2 regions of the Cellvibrio polysaccharolyticus genome follow, and region 1 is predicted to be linked to the other one. Evidence: predicted binding sites of a transcription regulator. Region 1 holds the regulator's gene; the other holds the start of a gene.

Region 1 (4,983 bases):
TTTCAATATCGTCGGCGGAATAGCGGCCGGTGCTGGCGCTGCGAATTTGTGCGGTGTTGTTCCAGTCCTGCCAGTTGACCTGCACCTGAATAACATCGTCAACATCCAGCAGGCTTTCAATTTGAATGTCGAGTTGTTCCTGATCAAAACCCCAGAGGCTTTTGGTAATGCTGGCGAGGCTGCTGTTGCGTACCTGGTCGAGACGTTTTTCGAGTGAGCCTACGTCGTCGTGGTAGCTGGTGTAGAGTTGAAACAGGATGGCAATGAGGGTAATCACCGAGCTGGATAAAATGATCAGCCCCAGCAATCGTGCCGCAATCGGATTGTCCTTGAAGTAGCTGCTGATCGATACCATGATTGTCCCGGATTGAACGGGCAAAAGTGCCTGAAGTTATCGGCGGTTTTCTGTTTGCCGTTGTCCGCCTGACGATGACGGGCGCGGCGAAGATTCAGAAACCGTCCAACTTGTTATTAACGCTGGATCTCCCTCGGGAATTCACAGGTAAACACGCTGCCTTTGCCTGGTTCACTGCTGATCTTGAGTTCAGCATCATGACGAAGCAACACGTGTTTGACAATGGCCAGGCCGAGTCCGGTGCCACCGGTTCCGCTGTTGCGGCTGGCGTCGACGCGGTAGAAGCGTTCGGTCAGCCGGGGGATGTGTTTTTGCTCGATGCCGGGGCCGTTATCCGTCACTGAAAAATACAGCCGGGATTTGTCCTGCCAGAGCTTCATGGCAATGGTGCCCTGTTCCGGGGTGTACTTGACGGCATTGATCACCAGGTTGGAAAAGGCGCTGTGCAATTCCTTTTCATTGCCCGACAGGTATAAGTCCGGCTCGCATTCGAGCAGAATTTGCTGCGACTTTTCACTGCCCAGCGCCATGGCTTCCGAGCGAATCACCGCCAGCATCGGCCCCAGCGCAATATTTTTGAGGTTCACGCCGCTGTCGGTGGTTTCCAGTTGGGAGAGCAGCAGCAGATCGTTGATCAGCAAGGCCATCCGCCGCGCCTGTTGTTGCATTTGTTGCAGCGGTCTATCCCACGCCGGTTTGTCATTGTGGTCTGCGAGGGTTTCCAGATAACCGTTAATTACCGTGAGCGGGGTGCGCAGTTCGTGGGATACGTTGGCGACGAAGTCCTGCCGCATTTGTTCAAGGTTATGAATGCGGGTGACATCGCGAACCACGATAAGCCGTTCGTTTTTACCGAAACGGGTGATCTGGAATTGCAGCTGTTTGGAGTTGAAACGCGGTGAGGGCAGTTCCAGCGGGTCGCTGTATTCGCCGCTTTCAAAATAACTGACGAAGCGGGGGTGGCGAACAAAGTTGATCACCGACAAACCCTGGTCGCGGGCGTGAAAACCCAGCAAGCGCTGCGCCGCCGGGTTCCAGAAATCGAGATGGCCGCGTTGATCCAGCAAAATAACACCATCGCGCAGGGCGCTGGTGGTTTCCTGAATGCGGTTGACGACCGCCTGCAGTTCCTGTTTTTCGTGCTGATGGCGGCGTTGTAAATGGTAAATGCTGTCGAAAATATCGCCCCACAGGCCGTCGGTTTCCGGCGGGTGTTCGGCTTCGTCACTGCGCGCCAGCCAGATATGCAGGCGGCGCATTTGCCACAGTAGCCAGCCAATGTAGGCAACGCCGGCCAGCACCAGACAAACCGCCAGCGCACCACTGAGCCAGCCGATGATCATGGCAATTATCATCAGCCATGCCAGGCGTTTGAGTTCAGCGTAAAAGCCCTGACGCAAGATTCCGTAACCTCGTCAATAAATCGAAAATAAAAAGCCGCTCCGGCAGATCCTCACCGGAACTTGCTGCTGAACTTTGCCGGTGGAACTTCCCTGCGGACATTCCCGCGCGCTTCCCCGGCAGGATTTTCCTGAGCCGTCGCTCAATAACCGGCGCTGTTTGCCCGGTTAGAGATCAATGCGGGTAGAAAAACGGTAGCCGGTGCCGCGCACAGTCTGGACAAGGTTTTCATGATTATCCACCGTCAGCGCTTTGCGCAAGCGGCGAATGTGTACATCCACGGTGCGCTCTTCCACATACACATTGCCGCCCCAGACGTGATCCAGCAATTGGCTGCGGGTGTAGGCGCGCTCCTGATGGGTGAGGAAAAATTCCAGCAGGCGGTATTCGGTAGGGCCCATGTCGACCGGTTGTTCGTGAATGGTGACACGGTGGCTGATGGGATCAAGGCAAAGGCCTTTTACGATGATCGGCTGACCGTTGATTTGCGGGTCGGCGCGGCGCAGCACGGCTTTGAGCCGGGCGACCAGTTCGCGTGGAGAGAAAGGCTTGGTGATGTAATCATCCGCGCCAACATCCAGCCCCTGAATTTTATTGTCTTCCTCACCTTTGGCGGTGAGCATGATGATCGGAATATCCGCGGTTACTTCGTCGCGTTTCAGGCGTCTGGCCAATTCCAGCCCGGTGGTGCCGGGCATCATCCAGTCAAGTAGTAGCAAATCCGGTTTTTCATCCACTACCAGCGCGTGGGCATCCTGTGCATTCCCTGCTTCAAGGCAATTGTAATCGGCCATTTCCAGTGCAACGCGCAACATGTCGCGGATTGCCGGCTCGTCATCAACGATAAGAATTTTGCGGCCGCTCATAAAGTCACCTGAAGTTGTCAAACATGTAAGAGTTACAGGATTATTAAATAAAGCCTGTGTTACACAATTATGACAAGGGCTGATGATTTATGCTTTTAACGCTATTGGAGCAATAAATCTATCGCAATTGCTGCAAAAATAATCATACCGACATAATTATTGTGCAGAAATGCCTTGAAGCAGGCCTCGCGCTCGCGAAAACGAATTAGTATTTGTTGCCAGATAAAGCAGCCGGCAACTAGTACCAGCCCGCAATAATAAACGCCACCCAGCTCAAAACGGCCACCGACCAGCACCAGGGTATAAAGCGTCATCAGCTGTAATACACCGGTAATCAAACGGTCCTGATCGCCAAACAAGACCGCCGTGGATTTAACGCCAATTTTAATATCGTCATCGCGATCGACCATGGCGTAGAAAGTGTCATAAACCACCGTCCAGAGAATCACCGCCAGGTACAACAGCCAGACATCTTCGCCGAGGTTGCCGCGCTGTGCGGCAAACGCCATCGGCACCGCCCAGGCGAAAGCCGCGCCCAGCACAACTTGTGGCAGATGGGTGTAGCGCTTCATAAACGGATAGGTAAAGGCCAGCGCCAGGCCGCCCACCGACAGTTGCACGGTGAAACTGTCAGTGAACAGCACCAGCATAAACGCCACCAGACAGAGCGCCACAAACAAACCAATGGCTTCACGGCTGCTGACTTCGCCGGTGGCGAGCGGGCGTTCACGGGTGCGTTTAACCTGGCCGTCAATGCGGCGGTCAGCGAAGTCGTTAATCACACAGCCGGCGGAACGCATGACAAAAACGCCCAGCGTAAAAATCACCAATAAATCCCAGCGCGGAAAACCGCCCGCCGCCAGCCACAGCGCCCACAGTGTTGGCCAGAGTAATAACAGCGAGCCGATTGGGCGATTCAGACGGGTGAGGCGAATGTATTGGGCGGCTTTAACGCGCCAGATGGCGGCGGTGGCCGGTGTTTTTTGTAGGGGAGCCATAAAAGTTTCCGACAGAAGGCGTAAATGGCAGTGCGCGCACTGCATCGGCGGGCTACTTTGCCACGGATGACCGATCAGGTGAAGAGACGGGGTCGCTATCCTGGTACAAGGCGGTGAAGTGATCGAGGAAGACTTCGCTGACCAGCAATGGCCGGTTGTCGAGGCGAAACACCGAGCGCCGGCCCCACAAGGGTTGTTCGCCCTGCAATGCCGGCGGCAGGTAGCGGTTGCCTTTGCCAAAACAGGCAATCACGACCGGGCTGCGTTCCAGTTGCGGATGTTTGAAGAGAAACTTCCCCAACGGCTGGTTGCCCTGTTTGCGCAGCCGTCGCAAGCGCCCCGTGAGGCTGGTGAGCGGCAATACGCTGCGGGCAAAAACCCAGGGTTGCCGGTGGCCGCGCAAGACCACTTCGCGGATCAGCGCCAAGCCAGGTCTGCGCATCGCCAGCGCCTGTTGTTCTTCACGGGTGGGGATGCCGCGAAACTGACGCACAATCTGCACATCAAACTGCCCTTCGCTGAGCGCAATCAGACGCGCGGTGAGCGAGGTTTCATTGAGTAACCAGGTTTGCAGCGGCAGGGGCGGGCGGTTTTGCGGGGCGATGGCGAGCAGCGATTGCCAGCGACAGCTTGTCTGCGAACTGAAACTGAATGGCGATAACACGCGCCGAAACTCCGGACAATGAGTGGAGCTGCCATGGTATCAGGAAGCGCGCTTTTGGTGCGTGATTCATACCCCGTGCAAGCTTCGCAGATGCCTGTTGCATTTACCGCGCCGGGATTTTGCGCTGCTGACCCGACTGCACCCCGAAAAGTGCCTCTTTCACAATAACGACAAGCGCGCCATGGCGCTGGACGCAGCGAGCCAATCCGGTGCTATATTGGATGACCATACGGCTTACGGCCCGGTACACAAGCAGAGTCAGGAACAGCTTTTGCCTGGTCTGCCTCTTGTTCCCGCCGCTATGGCGGGGGAGAATTTATGGCTCGGGCGTTGCTTGTGCCAGCATAGCGAGCCATACAGATCGGGCGACCGGTGTGGCCTGTCGCAATATTGCGCAAGCTTCCACCAGGGTTGCAAACAATAACAACGGAGTTTTCATGAGTTTGACCAAGCGCGTTTTACTGGCAATGGTGTGCGGCATTGCCGTTGGCATCGGTCTTAATAATTACCTTGGCATTACGCCGGATAACCCGGTACCGGCAACACCGGCTGGTCAATGGATTTTGCAGTACGTGGTGGATGGTTTTCTGGATGCCATCGGGCAGATCTTTCTCGCTTCGCTGAAATTGCTGGTGGTGCCGCTGGTATTTATTTCCATGGTCGGCGGCAGTGCCTCGCTGGGTAATCACAGCAGCATGG
Region 2 (4,983 bases), 3.3 Mb from region 1:
ATCAACTACAACTTCGGTGAGCTGCTCTCTCCGGATATGGTGCTGACAGCATCGGCAGTTTGTGATGCGGGCGTTCCTTACGTTAACTACAGTGTCAGTTCACCGAGTCCGTTTGGTCGCATGGCGTTCAATGCGGCCGCTACAGGCTCCAGTCCGGCGTTTACTATCAGTTGGGTAACCACCGGTGGCCGTCTGGCAGATCGTGCGTCCAATCAGCCAGCGTCCGGCACACTGGTTTGGCCTGGTTATCAGGAAGATGAAGATCACCACGCCATTGCCTTCCCGGGCTGGGTGCTTGAGGACGAGTGGGAGCAGGTATCCGATGACCGTCGTCCGGATATGACGCTGGTTGCCAGTGTGGGTGGTATGGAGCTCACTGCTCTGGTGACCTATCCGGAAGCAACCAGAGCCTGTGCGGCACAGCCATCAGGTACTTTCACGCCACCAACACCGATAGCGGCACCAACCACCACCGTCTGGGGTTTGATGTTGTTGTCAGCCTTGCTGATGCTCGGCACCTGGTATCAGCAGCGCTATCGCCTGCGGATTCGTAACTGAAACCGGTAAGCGACTCCGATGCAGGATTCCGCTAACAAAACGACCAGCAGCGAGGCAGAGGTTGTTCCTCTGCCCCGGCTGCTGGGGTTTTTTCTGCGTTTTATTGTGTTGCAGCTGGTGTTGTTTACGCTGGAAATGTTGCGCCCGGTACAGGAGCATCTGATCCAGCCTTTCACCGCCATGCTGGCGTGGCTCTCCTGGAAAATCATGTCGGTGTTTGATAGCGGCATCGGTGCTCAGGGGCTGGTTATCTACAACGAAACCACCAACTTCGCTATTGAAGTGGTAGCCGGCTGTAACGGTGTAGAAGCCACCATCATTCTTCTGGCCGGCATTCTCGCGTTCAGTGCGCCATGGCGATACAAGCTGTGGGGGATTCTGTGGGGCGTGCTGGCGATTCACGTTTTGAATCTGGTGCGAATTATCAGCCTGTTTTACATCGGGCAATGGAATATCCATGCCTATGAATGGGCGCATCTCTACATCTGGCAGGCGCTGATTTTGCTGGATGCCATTATCGTCTGGCTGATCTGGATTCGGCGTTTGCCGGTAAAGGCTGAAGTATGCAATCCCGTCGCTGGATAAAAGACCCGCTGTGGCGGTTTATACTGGCAACGCTGTTCTGGTTGCCAGTGTTTTTTGCTTTCTGGTATCTGCTCGCACCGGTATTGCTGGCGCCTCTGGTGTGGCTGGTAAAAGGTGTATTTGCGGTGGTTTATCCCGGGTTGATTGATCAGGCCGGTTTAAACGGAGTCACCCTGCACCTGATTACCTCGCTAACGGTAACCGCACCCGATGGACGGGAAGGGCACATATCGCTGGATATCAACGCACTTAAATATGCCTACAACCTGCCGTTGCTCATGGCGCTGCTGTTTGCTGCGCAAGATAAACACTTCTCCACTTCCCGCATTATTCTCTGTTATCTGATTTTGCTGCCGTTCCAGCTTTGGGGGGTGGTATTTGAAATTCTGATGAACCTGACTTTTCAGGTCGGGCCGGATATTCCGGTGCAATTGCACCTGGACTCCTCAATACGCCATTTTATTGCGCTCGCCTACCAATTGGGGGTGCTGATGCTGCCAGCCATTTCGGCCGCCACGCTCTGGGTAGGGATGAATCAGCGCTTTATTGCTTCACTGATGTTATGGCGTCGTCAAAAAGGCTTACCGGAATAGGTTTTAGAAAGCTTCAGACCGGAACGATGTGAGTTTGGCGTCAGGCTGTTTGTTCCAAAACCGTCGAGTCAGGGATGACTCGTCGGAGCTACATGGATCGTATTTATGCGTTTTTGGAACAAACAGCCTGATGACAAACGGACGTAGAAGCGGCGCATTTACTTTCGTCTTTGTTCCTGTGGTTTCCCTTTCCTTCCATCGCAGTAAATTTTCTTCCTATCTTGATGTCGCCAATCATGTCACCAAAAGCATAAAAAATAACTGTATTTCCGGTTATATGCCCGGTCGTTTAAATGCAGAAAACCCCTGTCGCATAAAATTTCACGATTGTCATTTTTCTGCAATATAAAGCCATCAAACTGCGCAACGTTAAAGAAACCAACACCCCATCCAATGAGGATATGGCAATGACGTTGAAACCTTTGGCCAAGCTGGCTGCTGTAAGTTTAATCGCTGTAAGTTGTGCTGCTGTAGCACAAAACCGTGACACCATTCAGGTTGCCGGCTCTTCTACCGTATTACCTTTCGCCTCTATCGTAGCGGAAGAATTTGGTAACAATTTCCCGCAATTCAAAACCCCGGTCGTCGGTTCCGGTGGTTCTTCTGGCGGCTTGCGCCAGTTCTGTCAGGGCGTTGGTGCCAACACCATTGATATCGCCAACTCTTCACGCGCTATTCGCCCGGCTGAAATTGATGCCTGTAAAGCGGCCGGTGTAAACCAGATTATCGAAGTTAAAATCGGTTATGACGGTATCGTATTCGCTTCACGTATCGACGCTGGCGATTTCAAACTGGAGCCAAAGCACGTATTCCTGGCGCAGGCTGACAAAGTACCGCAAGGCGGCAAACTGGTTGCCAACCCTTACACCCGCTGGTCACAAATCGACAAGTCTCTGCCAGACCAGGAAATTCTGCTGGCTATCCCGGGTTCCAACCACGGTACGCGTGAAGTGTACGAAGAAAAAGTGGTTCACCCTGGCTGTATGGAATTTGACGAAATCAAAAAACTCGACAAAGACGCAGCCGCTGCACAGTGTGTTGCCATGCGTACCGATGGTCGCGTTGTTGAAATCGCTGGTGACTACACTGAAACCCTGGCTCGTCTGCAAGCACAAAAAGATGCTGTTGGTGTATTCGGCCTGAGCTTCTACGAAGCCAACCGTGACCGCATCAAAGTCGCTTCTGTATCCGGTGTTGTACCAACCCTCGACGCTATTCTTGATGGCAAGTACCCGGTATCCCGTCCGCTGTTCTTCTACGTGAAAGGCGAGCACATTGGTGTGATTCCAGGTCTGCAGGAATTTGCCAACTACTTCGTTAGCGAACAGGTTTCCGGCACTGACAGCCCGCTCGAAGCGGCTGGTCTGATCCCGCTGTCTGATAAAGAACGTGCTGACGTTGCCAACGCAATCAAGCAACGCAAAGCCAAGTAATTCCGGTTTTATGCACGCTCCAAAAAGAGAACTGCCGGTCAGTTCTCTTTTTGCTTTCTGTCTGAAACAGGTAATAAGCCACGATAGAAAGAACAGCGTCTGAGTTAATCAGACTGTTTCGTCCTCGGAGAGAATATGGGAAACCTATCACTAATAATTGCTCTGCTGGTATTGATGGTTATTGGTTACCAGCTGGGTATGGTGCGCAGTCGCCGGGTTGCAGCGGCCAATCGCACATTAATAATGCATTCAAGACCACAACACTACGGCATGATGGTAGCGCTCTGGTCAATATTGCCGGCATTTTTTGTATTTTTATTATGGAACTGGGTATCGCCCGGGTTGATTAACAGCATGGTAGCGGCACAGTTACCAGTAGATATCGCGGCACAGACCGACGAAGCCACGCGCGTTGCCCTGCGCAGAATTGAAAACCTCGCTAATAACTTTGGCATTGTTGCCGACGCTGCTCCCTGGGAGTTGTCGTCAGCCGAATACATGAGTGCCCTCCAGAAAAAAAGCGCACTGCTATTAACCGCACTGATGTCGGCGGTGGTTGCTTTTGGTTTGGTGATGAGCATTAAAAAAATTGCCCCGCCATTACGCGCCCGTCACCAAATAGAATTTTTTATGAAAGTGATGCTGGTGATTTGCTCCACCATCGCCATCCTCACTACCATCGGTATCGTATTGTCGATGGTGGGCGAAACACTGAAATTTTTCAGTTTTGTATCGCCGGTCGATTTCTTTTTTGGTACCACCTGGAACCCGCGCTTTTCTACCGTTGGTGTCGGCGAGCAAGGCAGCTTTGGTTTAATCCCCTTGTTGTCCGGTACCTTACTGGTAGCGATCATTGCGCTGCTGGTAGCCATTCCCCTCGGTTTGATGGTTGCCATTTATCTTGCTGAATATGCGCCGGCACGTTTACGAAATACCGCCAAGCCGATTATCGAAGTACTGGCCGGTATTCCTACTATTGTTTACGGCTTTTTTGCGCTGGTCACTGTGGGGCCATTCCTGCGAGATCTGGGCGGATTCATCGGTCTGGATATTCGCGCAACCTCGGCACTTACCGCTGGTGTAGTGATGGGCATGATGATTATTCCTTTTATCTCGTCGCTCACTGACGACATTCTCACGCAGGTTCCAAAAACGCTTCGCGATGGTTCGCTGGGTCTGGGTGCTACCAAATCCGAAACCATTCGCCGTGTGGTATTGCCCGCTGCTTTGCCAGGTATTGTTGGCGCTGTGTTGCTGGCGGCGAGTCGTGCGATTGGTGAAACGATGATTGTCGTTATGGCCGCAGGCAATAGCCCTGCGCTTACTGCCAACCCTTTCGAAGCTGTGTCGACCGTTACCGTCACTATTGTTAACCAGCTCACCGGCGATAACGACTTCGCCAGCCCGCAATCGCTGGTTGCCTTTGCATTGGGCCTGACGCTGTTCGTAATTACCTTGCTGCTCAACGTTGTGGCTTTGGTCATCGTTCGTAAATACCGTGAACAATACGAGTAACTTATGACTACTTCTGAAAACACATCCGCGTCTTCCGGGCGTCAGGCTCGCCAGAAAGTTGCTGCATCACTGACTCGAAGACACCGCCAGGAAAAACTGTTTCGTGGTATGGGCTTTGCTGCCGTTGTGATCAGTCTCTTGCTGGTTGCTTTATTATTCATCAATATTTTTTCCAAAGGCTTACCGGCCTTTTGGCAATCAACCGTCACTCTGGATATTTATTTTGACCCGGAAATTATTAGCATCTCTGAAAAGCCGGTACAGCAAACCGGCGAGTCGGATAACAATTTCAGGCAGCG

The links. The regulator PhoB, encoded in region 1, activates phosphate uptake and scavenging genes when phosphate is short. The targets are predictions, from matches to a motif close to TGTCATAAANNTGTAACA.
Region 2: C4F51_RS03740 (substrate-binding domain-containing protein) is a predicted target of PhoB. The motif match lies at 2,065-2,082, and genes of this name have one in related genera.

Annotation. Positions count from the first base shown of each region.
Region 1 covers NZ_PRDL01000001.1:4,115,357-4,120,339, reverse strand. Annotated here, with positions in the region: gene C4F51_RS17395 (ATP-binding protein) at 1-355, opposite strand, end outside; gene phoR (phosphate regulon sensor histidine kinase PhoR) at 472-1,755, opposite strand; gene phoB (phosphate regulon transcriptional regulator PhoB) at 1,924-2,622, opposite strand; gene ubiA (4-hydroxybenzoate octaprenyltransferase) at 2,724-3,620, opposite strand; gene C4F51_RS17375 (chorismate--pyruvate lyase family protein) at 3,673-4,284, opposite strand; gene C4F51_RS17370 (dicarboxylate/amino acid:cation symporter) at 4,722-4,983, shown strand, end outside.
Region 2 covers NZ_PRDL01000001.1:851,651-856,633, forward strand. Annotated here, with positions in the region: gene C4F51_RS03725 (SdrD B-like domain-containing protein) at 1-558, shown strand, start outside; gene xrtH (exosortase H) at 577-1,143, shown strand; gene C4F51_RS03735 (exosortase H-associated membrane protein) at 1,122-1,736, shown strand; gene C4F51_RS03740 (substrate-binding domain-containing protein) at 2,144-3,169, shown strand; gene pstC (phosphate ABC transporter permease subunit PstC) at 3,305-4,684, shown strand; gene pstA (phosphate ABC transporter permease PstA) at 4,688-4,983, shown strand, end outside.